One region of the Sodalis sp. C49 genome, then DNA from elsewhere that is predicted to be linked to it. Evidence: predicted binding sites of a transcription regulator. Region 1 holds the regulator's gene; each other region holds the start of a gene.

Region 1 (6,406 bases):
GAGGAAACCATCCAGTTTTTGCTGAAATCCTTTCACCAGGGCCGGTGGCGGTTTAACGTCGAGGCGCTGTGGGATAACTATCCGGCGCTTATCGGCTGGCGGGAGTCGGCGCCCTGGCTAGGGCCGGTGCTGTTTATCCGCGGTGAAAAATCGCCCTATCTGGATGACGGTTACCGCCAGGCGATCCAACGCCAGTTCCCCCGGGCGCGGGCGCATGTGGTCGCCGGCGCCGGTCATTGGGTTCATGCGGAGAAACCCGCGGCGGTCATGCGCGCCCTGGCCCGTTTCCTGGAAGAATAGGCCGGGCCGCCGCCGGGATTAGCGCCGGCGAGTTTAATATTGTCGTTTGCTACCGGGCTGGGGTAACATGGCCCGCTGTGTTTTATGGCAGCCCCGGCGTACATAAAACATAACGTTACGGGCGATGCGCGTCCGGCGGCGTAGCCAGCCACGCCGCCGGCCGGGGTTTGCCCGCCTGCTTCTTGATGCACAATCCCTTCATGACCTATGGCAAAAGAACAAACGGACCGCACCACCCTGGATTTATTTATCGATGAGCGGCGCCCGGGAAGACCGAAGACGAACCCCCTGTCCCGCGATGAGCAGTTGCGCATCAACAAGCGTAACCAGCTGCGCCGGGATAAAAAGCGCGGCCTGCGCCGGGTGGAGCTGAAAATCAACGCCGAGGCGGTGGATGCGTTAAATGAGCTGGCCTACCGGCAAAACCTGTCGCGCAGCGAGCTGATCGAATTGATTTTACTGGCCGAGCTTGAACGGCAACAAGGCGCGGATCCGCATCCGGAATAAACTTGCCGGCCCGGTAAAGCGCCATCCCGTCCAGGGCCCAAGGCCGCGGACGGGGCAAATTTGCGACAAAACCCGGCCGGCGAGTTTCTCCCCGCATAAGGGTCTGCTATGATTGCCGCAGAGCATCGCTGATTCTGTTACGGAACATATCCATAATATTTAAGAGGTTTTCAAATTCATGGCAACTGTAGGCATTTTTTTTGGCAGTGACACCGGCAATACCGAAAATATTGCCAAAATGATTCAGAAGCAACTGGGTGCGGATGTTGCCGAAGTTCATGACATTGCCAAAAGTAGTAAAGAAGACCTGGCGCGGTTCGACACCCTGCTGCTCGGCATCCCGACCTGGTATTACGGCGAAGCGCAATGTGACTGGGATGATTTTTTCCCCACCCTGGAAGAAATAGATTTCTCCGGCAAAAAAGTGGCGCTGTTCGGCTGTGGCGATCAGGAGGATTACGCCGAATATTTCTGTGACGCCATGGGCACCATTCGCGACATTATCGAGCCCAACGGCGCGACCATCGTCGGTCACTGGCCCACCGCCGGCTATCATTTCGAAGCGTCGAAAGGACTGGCGGACGACAATCACTTCATCGGCCTGGCCATTGACGAAGACCGCCAGCCCGAGCTGACCAATGAACGCGTGGACGGCTGGGTGAAGCAAATCAGCGCTGAATTGCAGCTCAGCTAAAGTCAAGCCGTGCGGGAGGGTGCCGTCGCGACGGCGCCCGGCAAGAGAATCGGTTGCCGTCATGGCGTCGGGACGGCGCCGCCAACCTCACTGATAACTAAATCCTTTCAAATTAATAGATACAAGTTTTTAACTTTTATCCACAACGCGGTACAATAGCGCAGCGGTTCCACCCTTTTTAGCAAAATGTTGCAGAATTCGCCCCCTGAAACGGGCTATAGTTGTTAACAAGGCGCGGTTTTCATTTTGGACAGGCAGTCTTATAATGAGACGGCGTCACATTTTTCGGGCCGACCGATGTTATAGGCTAAGCTAGCCTACAATCAGATTATCAAAGTAACAGGACTAAACCCGCATGACTGACAATAATATTGCATTGAAGAAGGCCGGCCTGAAAGTCACCCTTCCCAGACTGAAGATTCTGGAAGTGTTGCAAGATCCGGAATGCCATCACGTCAGTGCGGAAGATCTGTACAAAAAACTGATCGATATGGGTGAGGAAATCGGCCTGGCCACGGTATATCGCGTGCTAAACCAATTTGACGACGCCGGTATCGTAACCCGCCACAATTTTGAAGGCGGCAAATCCGTTTTTGAACTGACGCAACAGTATCATCATGACCACCTGATCTGTCTGGACTGCGGCAAGGTTATCGAATTTCGCGACGAGTTCATCGAAGCGCGCCAGCGTGATATTGCCAAAAGGCACAATATCAAGCTGACCAACCATAGCTTATATCTGTATGGGCATTGTGAAATCGGCAACTGCCGCGAAGACGAAACGCTGCACGATCACGCCGATATGCTCAACGGCGTAAAAGAATAACCGCGGCGCGGTCCGTTTCTCCAAAGCGGCTGTTATCGCGCCGCTTTCTCACCCTGCAACGATTTTTTTCAATGAGGCTAAACGCCGCCCGTCCCCTTCCCTGGTAACGTTTCCTTCCCGAAGCGCGTCGACAAGCGTCGTATCCGCCAATCACCGCCGTGCTCACCGCCGGCAAACTCCAGAAAACTTCACAGAAAATAAAAATAAATAAAGAATAAATTGAGGCCCTGCGACGCTTTTTTGGGCTCGTCTGCGTAATACATTGAAACGCCAGCGTTTTTATTGCGATTTTTTCACCGGGTAAATTATTCTGTGAATATGATGATAAAGCTATTTTTCGCTGCCAGCAGTAAGCGACAACAAAAGATACATTTTAATTATATGATTTTATTGAATTAATATAGCCAAAAATACCTTCCTGAAATTAACCCGGATCGGTGACTCGATTTTTACACAAAAAGTTAATTTATAAATTAATAAAAAACGTGAAGTTCGCAGCAGATTTTAAACTTTCGCCATGGTGATATAGTGACAGGCAATGTTAATCACCAGAGATAGTCCAGATGAATGATGCGGAACTGCAAAACGATATGCCGCGCGGCATAGGCATTGCTCCTTATATTCGTATTAAACAAGAAGGCATGACTGAAAACGAAAGCCGGATAGTGGAGTGGTTTTTATCTCCCGGCAACCTCACCGACGTCTCGGGGATCAAAGAGGTGGCCCTGAGTCTGGGCCTGTCGGAAGCCATGATTGTCAAGGTGTCGAAAATTCTCGGTTTCAGCGGCTTTCGCCAGCTGCGCAGCGCCATCGTCGAGTACTTCGATCATGCCGACCATGATATCACCGCCGAACTCTCGCCCACCGACAGCCCGGAGGATGTGGTCAACAAAGTGTTTAACCTGACCGTACGCACCATTGTCGAAGGCCAGGCGATAGTCGACGCCAACGTCATCCAGCAGGCGGCCCAATGCTTTTTTGCCGGCCATCAGCGCGAGCTGTACGGCGTCGGCGGCTCTAATTCCATTTGCGCGGACGTGCAGCATAAATTCCTGAAAATCGGCTTGCGTTGCAATGCCTACCTGGACGCGCATTTGATGATGATGTCGGCCTCCCTGTTGCAACCGGGCGATGTGGCGTTGGTGGTATCCCATTCGGGCCGCACCAGCGATCTGAAACGGGTGGTGTCGATTGCCAAGGATAATGGGGCCAAGATCATTTGTATTACCCATAGCAGCAATTCCCCTATAGCCCAGCTGGCTGATTTTAATATTTGTTCACCGGCGCCGGAAACGCCGTTATTAGGCAGAAACGCTTCGGCCCGTATTTTGCAGCTTACGCTGCTGGATGCGTTTTATGTCTCGGTAGCGCGGCAGGATATCGAGCTGGCGAATAAAAACCTGGAAAAAACGAGTTCCATTACCAAGTACCTGAAGCGTGATTATAAATAATTCTCTTTTGGAGATAGAATAATGAATAAATTTCTTAAATTGGCCGGTGGCGCCGCCTGTGGACTGATGTTGTCCACCGTGGTCCACGCGGCAGCCGATTACGCCGTTGTTCTTAAAACATTATCCAACCCTTTCTGGGTAGAGATGAAACAAGGCATTGAGAAAAAGGCCCAGGATCTCGGCGTGACGGTGGATATATTCGCGTCACCGTCGGAAGGCGACTTCCAATCGCAATTACAATTATTCGAGGATTTAACCAATAAGAATTATAAAGGCATCGCCTTTGCGCCTTTATCGGCGGTGAATCTGGTGATTCCCGTCGCCAAGGCTTATCAGAAAGGGATTCACCTGGTTAACCTCGACGAAAAAATCGATTTAGCCAGCCTGGCCAAGGCCAAGGGCAACGTCGAAGCCTTTATCACCACCGATAATGTCGCGGTCGGCGCGAAAGGCGCCAAATTTATCATCGACAGCTTGGGCGCCCAGGGCGGCGAAGTGGCCATTATCGAAGGCAAGGCCGGCAACGCCTCTGGCGAGGCGCGGCGCAACGGCGCGACCGCGGAGTTCAAGGCCAACAGCCATATCAAGCTGGTGGCCAGCCAGCCGGCGGATTGGGATCGCATCAAGGCGCTGGACGTGGCGACCAATGTGCTGCAACGTCATCCCCAGCTGAAGGCCTTCTACTGCGCCAACGATACCATGGCGATGGGCGTGGCGCAGGCGGTGGCCAACGCGGGACAGACCGGCAAGATCCTGGTGGTCGGCACCGACGGTATTCCCGAGGCGCGCAAGATGGTCGCCCAGGGCATGATGACCGCCACCGTGGCCCAGAATCCGGCGGAAATCGGCGCCAACGGCCTGGCCATCCTGGTGAATACGGTGAAAGCGGGCAAGCTGATTGCGCTTGATGCCCAGCCGAAAATTGAAACCGTCGATTCTATATTAGTCACCAAATAGTCCAGGTGCCGCAAGACCGCCTATTCCCGCCGTCTTGTCATTAATCCGGAGAGTAATATGAGCACTCCATATATTAAAATGGAGGGGATCGCCAAATCCTTTGGTCCCGTCCAGGCGTTGCAATCAGTTGACCTGGAAATATACCCTAATGAGATACATGCTTTATTAGGTGAAAACGGCGCCGGCAAATCAACCTTGATGAAAATACTTTCCGGTATTTATGAACCGACGGCGGGGAAAATAATAATTAATGATGTCGAGTACGCGAAGCTCGATCATAAAGTCGCTGCCAGATTGGGCATTGGTATAATTTACCAGGAATTAAGCGTTATCGATGAATTAACCGTGTTGGAGAATTTATTTATCGGCCGTCTGCCGGTAAAAAAAGTGTTCGGCGTAAACGTGGTGGACTGGCACGACATGCGTACCAAAGCGGCTATTATGCTGCTGCGCGTGGGGCTGAAAATACGGCTTGACGAAAAGGTGGGCAACCTGTCCATCAGCCAAAAGCAAATGCTGGAAATCGCCAAGACCCTGATGCTGGACGCCAGGGTGATCATCATGGACGAGCCGACCTCTTCCCTGACCTATAACGAAGTGGATTATCTGTTCCTGATCATGAACCAGCTGCGCCAGGACGGCACGGCGATTGTCTATATATCGCATAAGCTTAACGAAATACGCCGCATCTGCAACCGCTATACGGTGCTAAAGGACGGCAGCAGCGTCGCGTCCGGGCAGATGGGACAGGTGACCAACGATGATATTGTCCGGCTGATGGTCGGACGCGAGCTGCAAAACCGCTTTCGCTCCCTTAAGGAGAAGGTTGGCGGCGACACGGGGGACGCCGATATCATCTTTGCGGTGGAGAATATCACCAGCCGGGATAAACGCCGGGTCAAGCACGTCTCCTTCCAGGTAAAAAAGGGCGAAATCATGGGCTTTGCCGGACTGGTGGGGTCGGGACGCACCGAATTCATGAACTGCATCTTCGGCGTGGAACCGAAAAGCAGCGGCAAGGTGATGCTGCATAACGTCGATATCACGCCCTCTTCGCCGCTGGACGCCCTGAAGAAGGGCATGGGATATATCACCGAAAGTCGGCGTGAAAACGGCTTTTTTGATAATTTTTCCATTGCGCAGAATATCGCCATCAGCAAAAGCCTTAAGGATGGCGGCTATAAAGGTGCTCTGGGATTATTTAATGCGGATAAGGAAAGGCAGCTGGCGGAAACGCAGCGGCGGCTGCTATCGCTGAAATGCAGTTCGGTGGACCAAAATATCACTGAGTTATCCGGCGGCAACCAACAAAAGGTATTGATATCAAAATGGCTCTGCTGCGAGCCGGAGGTTATTATTTTTGACGAACCTACCCGCGGCATTGATGTCGGGGCCAAGGCGGAAATTTATAAGGTGATGCGCACATTGGCCGCCACGGGAAAAACCATATTGATGGTGTCATCCGAACTGCCGGAAATCATTACCGTATGCGACCGTATCGCAATATTTTGCGAAGGGACATTAGCCCATATTCTTGACAATAATGAGAGTATCGGGGAAGAAGATATTATGACGTGGGCTCTGCCACAAAGCTGAGGGAAATAAAAATGGAGAAGGCCACCTTTAACTTCCAAAAATTCTGGGATCAGTACGGCACGTTTTTTATCCTGG
Region 2 (6,406 bases), 1.1 Mb from region 1:
CCAGGCCGCGGTTACGCACCTCACCGCTGTTGTTGAACGTATAACTGTCGGCGCCGTTGGGGGTATAGACGCCGACCGGCTTCTTGATTTCAAACAACGCCACCGAACCGGCGACACGGCCGTAGTCCGCCTTGATCCCCACTTCGTTTTGTTTGGAGGTCTGGATGCCGGCCACCTGCCCGCCGTTGGTTACCAGGTCGCCGTTATAGGTCAGGCCCGCGCTATCGCCGGCCTGCAGCGCTTCGATATGGTTGGCGTATAGCGAGATATGATCCCAGGGTTTGACCACCAGGCCGAAGGCCGGGGTCACCTTGGTTTCATCGAACTGGCTATCCTGCTCGCCGGTATAGGCGTAATTGGTCACTACCACGTTCTGGCGCCGGGCGCCGGCGATCAGCTGCACTTTATCATCCAGTACCGACATGGTATCGGCGATGGCGATGCCGTTGTTGCGTACCCGATTGGTCACGCCGGGATCGCCCATACTGCCGCCGGTATAAAGATCGTTCATCGGCTCGCTGACATTGACCGGATCATAAATATTTTCGCCGATCGAGGCGGCGGTCAGGGTGTAGGCGCTGCTCACCTTACGGTTAAGGGTGGAGAAACCGATGTTGATATTATGTTTGACGAAGCCGGTATCAAAGTTGCCGCGGATGCCCGCCTGGCTGGCAAAGCTGTCGGAAAAATAAGGCACCGTCATGCGGCTCATGGTGGCGTTGCCGTCGTTGTCGCGTAGCGTTGGCGATGAGTATTTGCCGTACTCATGGGTATGATTGGCGCCGACACCCGCATAGGCGGTCCAGGAATCCGTCAAATCATATTCGCCGCGCAGCATGCCGAACTCAGTTTCCGTATCGGTATAGGCCCATTTCTGGCCATAATTGCCGGTGGCGGAGGGAACGTCCGGTATTTCAGTCGCGTTGCCGAGATACACTACCGGACGGCCGCCGTGCACTGTTTGTTTGCTGGCGCCGAAATCCAGCGAAGTGCGCAACCGATCGCCACGGTAATCCAGTCCGATGGAACCCAAGGTCAGACGGCGTTTTTCATCATCGATAGCGGTGCCGCCTTCACGGTGTACCCCGTTGACGCGCACGCCGAACTGGTTGTTATCGCCATAACGGCGTGCGATATCAAACGCGCCGCCCACTTCGGATTTGGAGGTATAGTCCAGGGAAACGCGGTTCAGCGGTTCATCGCCGGCGCGTTTGGGCTCGACGTTTACCGTACCGCCGACGCCGGTGCCGCCGGGCGGCACGCCGTTGAGGAACGCGCTGGAACCTTTTAACAGCTCGATGCGTTCGGCAAACTCGGTGGGGACCTGCTGGCGGGGCAATATGCCGTACAGACCGCCATAGGAAATATCATCGGTGTACAGGGGGAATCCGCGCACCACAAAGGTTTCCGCATAGTTGCCGTAACCGTAGCCGCTTTGCACCGAGGCATCGTTATTCAGCACATCCGCCAGCGTGCGCGCCTGCTGATCCTGGATAAGCTTCGACGTGAACCCGACGACGCTGAAGGGCACTTTACTGGCATCCTGCTGCCCCAAAAATCCCACCCGGCCGCCGTTGGCGATCTGACCATCCATATACGCCGGCACCAGCTGATCGCCGCCCGGACGGAAGTTGTTCTCCGGCGCGGCCACCACGGTAATGGTATCACCCTTGCCCGCGGCCGTATTGGCGGCAGGCGTGGCGGCGGTAGACGCGGCGGCGTTAGCAGCGCTGGATGCGGCGGCGGCGTTGGCGGGTAACGCCATCGCGCCGCAGCACGCGCCGATAACCACTGCCAGTAGACGTGGAGAGGACGTGATTCGCCCTACGGGAGAAAAATCGGCAGTACGCATGTGCAGAAAACCCTTGCTGAATAATAATGAGAATGATTCTTATGAGAGTTCAGGATTATGCAAGAGGATGCATTATTTGCAAGACAATATTTTAGATATTAGTAATTCTTTTGTCTTAAATTAACAAATCTCACGCGTCGACGGGTATTTGCCCGGTATTCCCCTGTCACCCGCGGGGGAATGGTGAGCTGTGAACCGATCCGAGGCCAGGCGCACCGGTCTGTTAACCGGTCCGCCGGCGCGGTGTGTAAATAGATTAGCGCGCCTGATGCCAGGGTAATACATCAGCCGGCCTGCCGGCGCAGTAAATAGATAAAATAGGGCGCGCCAAAGAAGGTGGCCAATAGCCCGGCGGGAATTTGATAAGGGAAAATAATAAATCGGCCGCACCAATCGGCGATCATCATCAGCACGCCGCCCAGCAGGCAGGCCGCCAGCATCTGTGGCATGGGACGGCGAAATCCGGTCAGCCGGGCCATATGCGGCGCCATCAGGCCGATAAAACTGAGCGGGCCAACGTTCAAGGTGGCGGTGGCAATCAACCCGGCGGCCAGCAATAGAATGGCCATACGCGCCGGTTTTAACGCCACGCCCGCCGCGCGCGCGGTGGCGCCGCCCAGCGGCAGCAGGTCCAGCCAGCGGCGCAACAGGGGCGCCGCCGCCAGCAGTACCACGGCGATAACGGCGGTGCGTATGGCCTGGGCGCCGCTGACCTTGTAGGTGGAGCCGGATAGCCAGGTCAGCACCGATGACATGCGCGGATCGCCGCTGACCAGCAGCAGGGTAAGCAAGGTGGTGAACAGCGTGCTCAGCGCTATGCCCACCAGCAGCAAACGCCCGCTGGAAAACCCGCCGCGCTGCGAGAGCACTATAATCAGCAGCAGCGTCAGGGCCGCCCCCAGGCTACCGGCCGGCAGCAGCCAGGCAAACGCGTCGTCCGGCACCAGCAGCAACAGCAGCACCACGCCAAAGGCCGCGCCGGAACTGATGCCCAGCACTTCCGGGCTGGCCATCGGATTGCCGGTCATTTTCTGAATCAGGGTGCCCGCCGCCGCCAGCATCGCGCCGGCCGCGCCGGCCGCCAGCACGCGCGGCCAGCGCCAGCGCCACATCTCCTGTAGCGACCAATACCAGCCGTAATTATCGCGTCCCAGCGTCAGCGCCACGACGGCGACCAGTATCAGCAGCGCAACCCCTGCCAGTACGGCCGGCGGCGTCATCCGCCGCTCCGGCCTGAGCATCTGGGCATTATCCGTGGCCATGGCGCGGGTCTCCCTGAGCCTGGGCAACAGCCATAGCAGCAGGGGGGCGCCGATCAGGGCGGTGGCGGCGCCGGTGGGGATTTCCCGCCACAGCCGGGCCAGCAGGATCATCAGTTGATCGCTGAGCAGCAGCAGCAGCGCGCCCAGCAGGCAGGAAAACCCTAAACGGGGCAGCAGGCGCCTGGCCCCGAGCATCCGCGCCAGCAGCGGCGCGAACAGGCCGATAAAACCAATAATGCCGGCGGCGTTGACCAGAAAGGCGCTTAATACGATCGCCACGCCGATGCCGCCGACGCGCGCGGCGATAAGGCCCAGGCCCAGGTTGCGCGCCACGCCGTCATCCAATCCCATCAGCATCAGCGGTCGCAGCATCAGCAATATCAGCAGCAGGCCGACGGCCAGCCGGGGCAGCAGGAACTGTACCCTGCTCCAATCCTGCTGGTTGAGCATGCCGCTGCTCCAGAGAAAAAGGGTTTGCAGCCGCTCATAGTTAAGCAGCGCCAGCAGGCTTTTGGCCGCCCCGCAGTAAAGCCCCAAGACCAATCCCGCCAGAATCAGGGTGACCGGCGACAACCGGCGCCCCCAGGAAACGCCGAACACCAGGCCGCCCACCGCCAGCGCGCCGGCTATCGTCGCCAGTTGGCGGGTCGCCTCGTCGCCCGGCAACGCCAGGAGGGTCGCCACCGTGAGCCCCAGTTGCGCGCCCGCCGACACCCCGAGCGTGGTGGGTTCGGCCAGCGGATTGCGCAGTATTTGCTGGAACACCACCCCCACCAGCCCCAGCCCGGCGCCCACCAGCAGCGAGAGCGCGGTGCGCGGCAGCAGGCTGTAGTGAAACAGCATTTGATCAATACTGCCGGTATCGGGATGGCACGCCGCCCGCCACCATAAACCGGGCGCGAGCTGAAGGGTTAAATTAAATACCGCAAGCGACAGCGCGGCAAGCGACAACGCCAGGACCAATGCGGCGGATAAGCGCGGAACGCGTTTACTCATGCCCGTGGCTCCATCGCCTGCCCGAGCATCCGGCAAAAGCGCATGGCGGCAAGGGTGGCGCCGAAAAACCACACCGCGGGCAGCACCCGCAGCTGTTTTTCCCGGACAAAAGGCAGCGTTTGCCAAAGCGTGGAACCGGCCACTTCCGCCAGGGGATCCTGGGCGCCGCGATGAAAACACAGCGCCCTGACGCCCCGGAACTGCGCCAGCCGCTCAAGGCCCACCGTTGCGCTGCCCCAGACATTTTCCTCGCCGTCCCAGGCGTTCGCCACCCCCACCCGATCCAGCACATCCTGGAGCAGGCTGTTTTTGCCGATAACCATGATGCGGCGGCTGTCGATAAAGGAAAACAGCAAGACGGGGGGAAGCGGAAGGGATCCAGACGCCAGCCGCTGCCGGGTCTGGTCCAGTTGCCGGTCGAGATCGGCCATATGTCGTTGCGCCCGATCCGGCATCCCCAGGCGCCCGGCCAGGGCGGCGATATCCTGGCGGGCCACGGCCAAAGGCCGATCGCCTTGCCGGCTAAAACGGAAGGTCATGGTGGGCGCAATGGACGCGACGCTTGCAGGCGCCGGGCCAAAACCCTCCGATAGCAGGATCAGCGAGGGCGCCAGGCGCTGCATCGCTTCCATATTCGGTTCGTTGCGCAGCCCCACGTCCAGCACCGACGGCGGCAGCGCCGGCTCCGCCACCCAGCTGCGGTAATTCGGCGCGTCGGCAATGGCCATCGGCGTCACGCCAAGGGCCAGCAGCAGCTCCGCCGGGCGCCACTCCAGCGCGATAATACGTGCCGCATCGGGTATGGGCGCGGCGGCGGCGCGGCGGGAAAACCACCAGGGCAACACGGCCATCGCCTGTAAAAGACGTCGGCGATAGGCATCATGAGTCTGCATAAATTTTAAATATTAATAGTTATCATTCTGATTTTGATCGCCTATTATGCGCATTCGGAGAGAGACCGCAAGCCGCCCGCCTGCCGGAAGCTCTTTGCCTTGTCCTTAATCAATAGTCCCGATCGATACAGGAAGCGTATGAAGCCTGACGCAGCAGCACCCACCCCCGGATGCGCCATTGATATCAACGGCAGTTTTCTCTTCTCCGTTCCCAGCGGCGGAACGGGCTATTCGGCGGCGGATTTATGCGCGCCGGAAACGGCGCTGGCGCTACTGGAGCCGTTCCTGCGGCTGAACGAAGGGGGCGACCGGGCGGCGGTGATCTCCATGTGGTCGCAGTGGTATTTTGCCCTGCTGCTGGCGCCCTGGACAAGGATCGCGCTGCTGCATGACTGGCGGCTGCCGGCGGATCCGCGCGCGATTCAGTTTACCCAGGGAGCGCAATCCGCCGTGCCGGAAAAATTTATCCTGGCCGATCGCGGCGCAAAAATCGCCGGCGGCGTCGCCATCCCCGCCCTGTTCGGGCAACTGCTGGAGACGCATGTGCTGCCGGTTTGCCGGACCTTCGGCCAGTTGGCCGGCATCAGGCCGGGCCTGTTCTGGAACAACGCCGCCATCCGCGTCGCCCACGGCATCGATATGGCCGCGGAACAAGGCGCCGATACCGGGGAAGCCAGGGCGTTTCTCGCCACCAAAACCCTGGCGGACGGCGCACCCAACCGGCTGTATCAGCCGGTACGGGTGGTGGAGCACGAGGCCGGCCCGAAAATCATCCGCCGGCTGTGCTGCCTGCGCTATAAGCTCAGCGGCCTGGAATATTGCCCGAGCTGCCCGCTGTTGGTGGCGCAAGAGCGTAAATGCCGGCATCGGGAACAGCAGGGCTAAGCGTTCGCCACTGCGGGCATGACGCCGGGCAAGACGTATTTCTCCGCGCCCCAGGCCTCGCACCGGCGGCCGCTCGCGCCGCGGGTACTCCCGCCGCATAAACGGCTCCCCGCACGGTGCCTTGCCCGGGCGGCGATCAGAGCAGTTCCATCACGCGCCGGGTTTCTTCGACACCCACCTGCCAGAGGGCCAGCATCTCCTCGTCGGCGCGCTGATAATACCCGCCGTAGTTGCCGTCGCCCAGCATCGCGCGGGCCTTGGCCGGATTGAGCTTGCGAAAGCCGACCAGATCGAGCATCGGTTTTTGCCGGTCCGGCTGGGCGACGCCCGCCAGCCGGGTCCAGGGGAAATTTTCCATCCATGAGGCATGCGAGGCCACCGGATCGGTTTGCTGTACCTTTGCCCAGGTGAGCGGCGCGCACCACCAGTTATGCAGCTGTACCATCACCTCGGGATTGGCCACCATCCATTCGCTGATAATATGCTGCGCCGGCATATTGCCGCCGTGGCCGTTAACC
Region 3 (6,406 bases), 2.1 Mb from region 1:
CACCACCACTGAACGTATTCTGTTCTATACCGGTGTAAACCATAAAATCGGTGAAGTCCACGATGGCGCTGCCACCATGGACTGGATGGAACAGGAACAAGAGCGCGGAATTACCATTACGTCCGCGGCGACCACCTGTTTCTGGTCCGGTATGGCTAAACAGTTTGATGCCCATCGCATCAACATCATCGACACCCCGGGACACGTTGACTTCACCATCGAAGTAGAACGTTCCATGCGTGTGCTTGATGGCGCGGTCATGGTTTACTGTGCGGTAGGCGGTGTGCAACCTCAGTCCGAAACCGTGTGGCGCCAGGCCAACAAATATAAAGTTCCGCGTATCGCGTTCGTGAATAAAATGGACCGTATGGGTGCGAACTACCTGCGCGTTGTTGAACAGCTGAAAACCCGTCTGGCCGCTAATCCGGTTCCGATCCAGCTGGCCATCGGCGCCGAAGAAAAATTCACCGGCGTTGTCGATCTGGTGAAGATGAAAGCCATCAACTGGAGTGAGGCCGATCAGGGCATCAGCTTCGAATACGAAGAGATCCCGGCTGAACTGCAGGAACTGGCGCAGAAGTGGCATCAACATATGGTTGAATCCGCGGCTGAAGCCAATGACGAGCTGATGGATAAATACCTCGGCGGCGAAGAACTGACCGAAGCAGAAATCAAGATGGGTCTGCGTCAACGCGTGCTGAACAACGAAATCATCCTGGTTACCTGCGGTTCTGCGTTTAAGAACAAAGGCGTACAGGCGATGCTGGATGCGGTAATCGAATACCTGCCGGCACCGACCGACGTTCAGGCCATCAACGGCGTGCTGGAAGACGGCGAGACCCATGCCGAACGCCATTCAAGCGATGACGAACCCTTTTCGGCGCTGGCGTTTAAAATCGCCACCGACCCGTTCGTGGGCAACCTGACCTTCTTCCGCGTTTATTCCGGTGTGGTTAACTCCGGCGATACCGTGCTGAACTCCGTTAAAGACAAACGTGAGCGTTTTGGCCGTATCGTGCAGATGCATGCCAACAAACGTGAAGAAATCAAGGAAGTCCGCGCCGGCGATATCGCCGCTGCGATTGGCTTGAAAGATGTGACCACCGGCGATACGCTGTGCGATCAGAGCAAGCCGATCATCCTGGAACGCATGGAGTTCCCGGAACCGGTTATCTCTGTGGCTGTAGAACCGAAAACCAAGGCCGACCAGGAAAAAATGGGTCTAGCCCTGGGCCGTCTGGCGCAGGAAGATCCGTCTTTCCGCGTCTGGACCGATGAAGAGTCCGGTCAGACCATCATCGCAGGTATGGGCGAGCTGCATCTCGAAATACTCGTCGATCGTATGCGTCGCGAGTTCAACGTTGAAGCTAACGTCGGTAAACCGCAGGTAGCGTACCGCGAAACCATCCGCAATACTGTTGAGCAAGAAGGCAAGTTTGTTCGTCAGTCCGGTGGTCGCGGTCAGTTCGGTCACATCTGGTTGCGTATCGAACCGATGGAACCAGGTGGTAAAGGCTACGAATTCCTTAATGAAATCGTCGGCGGCGTGGTTCCAAAAGAATACGTGCCCGCGGTGGATAAAGGCGTCCAGGAACAGCTGAAAAACGGCGTTCTGGCCGGATATCCGATTGTGGACGTCCGTGTTGCGGCCTTCGATGGTTCATACCACGAAGTCGACTCCTCGGAAATGGCGTTTAAAATTGCCGGTTCCATGGCGTTTAAAGAAGGCTTCATGAAAGCGAAACCAGTTCTGCTGGAACCTATCATGAAAGTTGAAGTTGAAACGCCTGAAGACTACATGGGTGACGTTATCGGTGACTTGAACCGTCGTCGCGGCATGATCGACGGCATGGAAGATACTGCGACCGGCAAGACCGTTCGTGCGCAGGTCCCCTTGTCTGAAATGTTTGGATATGCTACAGATCTGCGTTCACAGACTCAGGGCCGTGCTTCTTACTCCATGGAGTTCCTGAAGTACAATGAAGCACCGAACAATGTTGCTCAGGCCATTATCGAAGCCCGTAAAGCCGGTAAATAAGCTTTAGGGTCTACAATTAATATCCCGTGCTCTCTCCAATGGGGGAGAGCATAAGAGTAAGGAATATAGCCGTGTCTAAAGAAAAGTTCCAACGTACAAAACCGCACGTTAACGTCGGCACCATCGGTCACGTCGACCATGGTAAAACCACCCTGACCGCCGCCATCACCACCGTGCTGGCCAAAGCTTACGGCGGCAGCGCCCGTGCCTTCGATCAGATCGACAACGCACCGGAAGAAAAAGCCCGTGGTATCACCATCAACACGTCCCACGTTGAATACGATACCCCGGCCCGCCACTACGCGCACGTAGACTGCCCGGGACACGCCGACTATGTGAAAAACATGATCACCGGCGCCGCCCAGATGGATGGCGCAATCCTGGTGGTTGCCGCAACCGACGGCCCGATGCCGCAGACCCGCGAACACATCCTGCTGGCTCGCCAGGTAGGCGTTCCTTACATCATCGTCTTCATGAACAAATGCGACATGGTCGATGACGAAGAACTGCTGGAACTGGTTGAAATGGAAGTGCGCGAACTGCTGTCCCAGTACGACTTCCCAGGCGACGACACCCCGGTAATCCGTGGTTCCGCGCTGAAAGCACTGGAAGGCGACGAAGCCTGGACCTCTAAAATCATCGAACTGGCCGAAGCCCTGGATACCTACATTCCGGAACCGGTACGTGCGATTGACAAGCCGTTCCTGCTGCCTATCGAAGACGTATTCTCCATCTCCGGCCGCGGCACCGTGGTAACCGGTCGTGTGGAACGCGGCATCGTTAAAGTGGGCGAAGAAGTTGAAATCGTCGGCATCAAAGCCACCATCAAGACCACTTGTACCGGCGTTGAAATGTTCCGTAAACTGCTGGACGAAGGCCGTGCCGGTGAAAACGTCGGCGTCCTGCTGCGCGGCACCAAGCGTGACGACGTGGAACGCGGCCAGGTACTGGCTAAACCGGGTTCAATCCACCCGCATACCCAGTTCGAATCCGAAGTCTACATCCTGTCCAAGGATGAAGGCGGCCGTCATACGCCGTTCTTCAAAGGCTACCGTCCTCAGTTCTACTTCCGTACCACTGACGTGACCGGTACCATCGAACTGCCGGAAGGCGTGGAAATGGTTATGCCTGGCGACAACATCAAAATGGTTGTTAACCTGATTGCCCCGATCGCCATGGACGACGGCCTGCGTTTCGCTATTCGCGAAGGCGGCCGTACCGTTGGCGCCGGCGTGGTTGCCAAGGTTATCGCGTAAGACATTTCCGTTTTATGCAAAAAAGGGCGCCTTGGCGCCCTTTTTTTATTTGCTGCAAAAAGAAGCGGTTATTTACCGGCGACGGATATTTACAAAACAAAAATAGTTCTGCTATTGAAATGACACTCGTTCTCATTTAAATTATGCCTAATTTGATTTTAATGAGTATGAAAAATGTACGTTTGTTTGTGTAATGCGGTAAGCGATACTGCCATACGCAAGGCGGTAAGAAACTACCAACCGAAGACGTTTCAAGAACTTAAAAGTGTCGTGCCGGTGGCGAATAAATGCGGTAAATGCGCATGCAAGGCCCGGTTGGTTATGGAAGACGAATTACAGCAGTTAGTGCCGTTTGAAAAAATTGCATAATTAGTAGGGTTATTACCTTGATTTACTCTGACGCGGTTATATTCTGTACATTACCGCAACGGAGGAGTGAATTATGAAAGGCGATGACCAAATTATCACCCATCTCAATACCCTGCTTGGCAACGAGCTGGTAGCCATCAATCAGTACTTCCTGCACGCCCGTATGTTTAAGAACTGGGGGCTGATGCGTCTGAACGACATTGAATACCACGAATCCATCGATGAAATGAAGCACGCCGATCGTTATATCGAGCGTATTCTTTTCCTGGAGGGACTGCCTAACCTGCAGGATCTGGGCACGCTTAACATCGGGCAAAATGTCGAGGAAATGCTGCGTTCGGATTTGAACCTGGAACTGCAGGGCGCGCAGGATCTGCGCGAAGGCATCTCTTATGCCGACAGCGTCCGGGATTATGTCACCCGCGATCTGCTGATCGAGATATTGGCGGACGAAGAGCACCATATCGATTTCCTGGAAACCGAACTGGATTTAATCAAACTGGTCGGCCTGCAGAACTATCTCCAGTCCCAGTTAAAAGATGCGGCGCAATAGGCGTCAGGCTGTTCCCCGCTAAATAATGATAAAGCAACGCCTGCGCATGATGCGACGGTTATGACCGATACGCATCGGCTCCTGGCTGCCGCGTTTCCGGCGTAACCTGGCCGCATTGTCATGTGCGGCCGGGCAGTGGCGCTAAGGGCCGATGTATATCCACCAGCCTGCCAGCGCCAGGCAGGGACCAAAGGGAATGTCTTTATCCGCCGTCCGGCGCCGCAGCCACCACGCTATCCCGGTCAGCGCCGCGCTCGCGCATAACAGCGGCAACGCTTGCCATCCCAGCCAGGCCCCCAGCCCGCTCAGCAGCTTGATATCGCCGCCGCCCAGCCCCGCGTAGCCTCTCACCCGGTAAAACACCCCGTTCAGCAGCCACAGGCCGCCGCCGCCGCACAGCGCGCCCAGCAGGCCGGCATAGAGCGATTGCGGCTCGCCAAGGGGGCTTAGCAGTCCGCACAGCAGGAAGGGCAGGGTAAGCCGGTCGGGCAGCAGCAGGGTATGATAGTCAATCCAGCTCAGCGTTAATAAAAACCAGCTGAACACCAGGCCGCTCACCAGGCGTTCCGCCGGCAGGGCGGCGAACGCCGCCAGGAACGCCAGCGCGCAGCTTGCCTCGCAGCGCCGTTTCCACATCTGGCGGGACAGCATTGTCCACGCGGCGCGGCGGGCCCCAGGCGCCGCGGAAGCCCGCTGGCCGGAGATCGCCGTAAGCCGGCCATACGCCAACCGTCCCCCGCCGGCGCAACCGCCGCCCGGCAGTGGCCCGCGCCGCGCCGCCGTGGCGCCTGGCAGCGCGCGGGCCCATCCGAGAATGCGCCGGGCGAGATGGCCCATGATGACGCCATACAAGAGCAGGCAGAAAACCGACAATACCGTTATCACGCGCGCCTTCCTTCCCTTATCCCGGCATCCCAGCTGGCATAAGCCTGCCTGAAATCGGCGCCGCCGCCCATTCTGCCCCTGCGGAAATGGAATGAGCGCCGGTTTCCGGCGTTTTTTACCGTATCGTCGCTTGCTTCATGAGCAAATTAACGTATAATGCGCGGGCTTGTCTCATAGACATAAGAAACAAGCCGACTCAATGAGTCCGCGCTGGCCGCGAAGGCGGTAAGCCAGCACACAACATCCCCGATATGGGGATAATACTGAATGATTACACTCCCCCATCAATCGAAATGGGTGCGAGGAGTAATTTTCTACGTTTATAAATAATTGGAGCTCTGGTCTCATGCAGAACCAAAGAATCCGTATCCGTTTGAAAGCGTTTGATCATCGTTTGATCGATCAATCAACCGCGGAAATAGTCGAGACTGCCAAACGTACCGGTGCTCAGGTACGGGGTCCGATCCCGCTGCCGACCCGCAAAGAGCGCTTTACCGTTCTGATTTCTCCGCACGTCAATAAAGATGCGCGCGATCAGTATGAGATTCGCACTCATAAGCGTCTGGTTGACATCGTTGAGCCAACCGAAAAAACCGTTGATGCTCTGATGCGTCTGGATCTGGCTGCTGGTGTTGATGTGCAGATCAGCCTGGGTTAATCAGGTCACCAAACGATTGAGAGGTTGAAACAATGAAGGGTTTAGTCGGTCGTAAAGTGGGCATGACTCGCATCTTCACTGAAGATGGCGTTTCCATCCCAGTAACCGTTATTGAAATCGAAGCCAACCGCGTAACTCAGGTTAAAGACCTGGACAACGACGGTTACCGCGCTATTCAGGTCACCACCGGCACCAAAAAAGCCAATCGTGTGACTAAGCCTGAAGCCGGTCACTTCGCTAAGGCAGGCGTTGAAGCCGGCCGTGGCCTGTGGGAATTCCGCGTCGAAGACGTTGCAGAAATCACTGCGGGTCAAAGCATCAGCGTCGAACTGTTCGCCGATGTGAAAAAAGTTGACGTTACCGGTACGTCCAAAGGTAAAGGATTTGCAGGCACTGTAAAGCGCTGGAACTTCCGTACCCAGGATGCTACCCATGGTAACTCCTTGTCCCACCGTGGTCATGGTTCAATCGGTCAGAACCAGACTCCGGGTAAGGTATTCAAGGGCAAGAAAATGGCAGGCCAGATGGGTAACGAGCGTGTAACCGTTCTAAGCCTGGACGTAGTACGTGTTGACGTTGAGCGCAACCTGCTGCTGGTCAAAGGCGCTGTCCCGGGAGCAACCGGCGGCGACCTGATCGTTAAACCG

Evidence for each region. The regulator Fur, encoded in region 1, represses iron uptake genes when iron is present. The targets are predictions, from matches to a motif close to ATAATAATGAGAACNACTATCAA.
Region 2: a site for Fur is predicted at 5,013-5,035, ahead of fhuF (siderophore-iron reductase FhuF). Genes of this name have one in related genera too.
Region 3: a site for Fur is predicted at 3,414-3,436, ahead of bfd (bacterioferritin-associated ferredoxin). Genes of this name have one in related genera too.

Annotation. Positions count from the first base shown of each region.
Region 1 is NZ_CP163303.1:2,127,102-2,133,507, forward strand. It holds gene ABUK12_RS09635 (alpha/beta fold hydrolase) at 1-300, shown strand, start outside; gene ybfE (LexA regulated protein) at 508-807, shown strand; gene fldA (flavodoxin FldA) at 986-1,501, shown strand; gene fur (ferric iron uptake transcriptional regulator) at 1,857-2,327, shown strand; gene alsR (transcriptional repressor AlsR) at 2,891-3,778, shown strand; gene alsB (D-allose transporter substrate-binding protein) at 3,800-4,735, shown strand; gene alsA (D-allose ABC transporter ATP-binding protein AlsA) at 4,793-6,331, shown strand; gene alsC (D-allose ABC transporter permease) at 6,343-6,406, shown strand, end outside.
Region 2 is NZ_CP163303.1:3,274,444-3,280,849, forward strand. It holds gene ABUK12_RS14715 (TonB-dependent receptor) at 1-1,852, opposite strand, end outside; gene fhuB (Fe(3+)-hydroxamate ABC transporter permease FhuB) at 2,137-4,110, opposite strand; gene fhuD (Fe(3+)-hydroxamate ABC transporter substrate-binding protein FhuD) at 4,107-5,003, opposite strand; gene fhuF (siderophore-iron reductase FhuF) at 5,142-5,888, shown strand; gene ABUK12_RS14735 (creatininase family protein) at 6,025-6,406, opposite strand, start outside.
Region 3 is NZ_CP163303.1:4,205,248-4,211,653, forward strand. It holds gene fusA (elongation factor G) at 1-2,038, shown strand, start outside; gene tuf (elongation factor Tu) at 2,110-3,294, shown strand; gene bfd (bacterioferritin-associated ferredoxin) at 3,469-3,663, shown strand; gene bfr (bacterioferritin) at 3,737-4,216, shown strand; gene ABUK12_RS18880 (prepilin peptidase) at 4,358-5,101, opposite strand; gene rpsJ (30S ribosomal protein S10) at 5,448-5,759, shown strand; gene rplC (50S ribosomal protein L3) at 5,792-6,406, shown strand, end outside.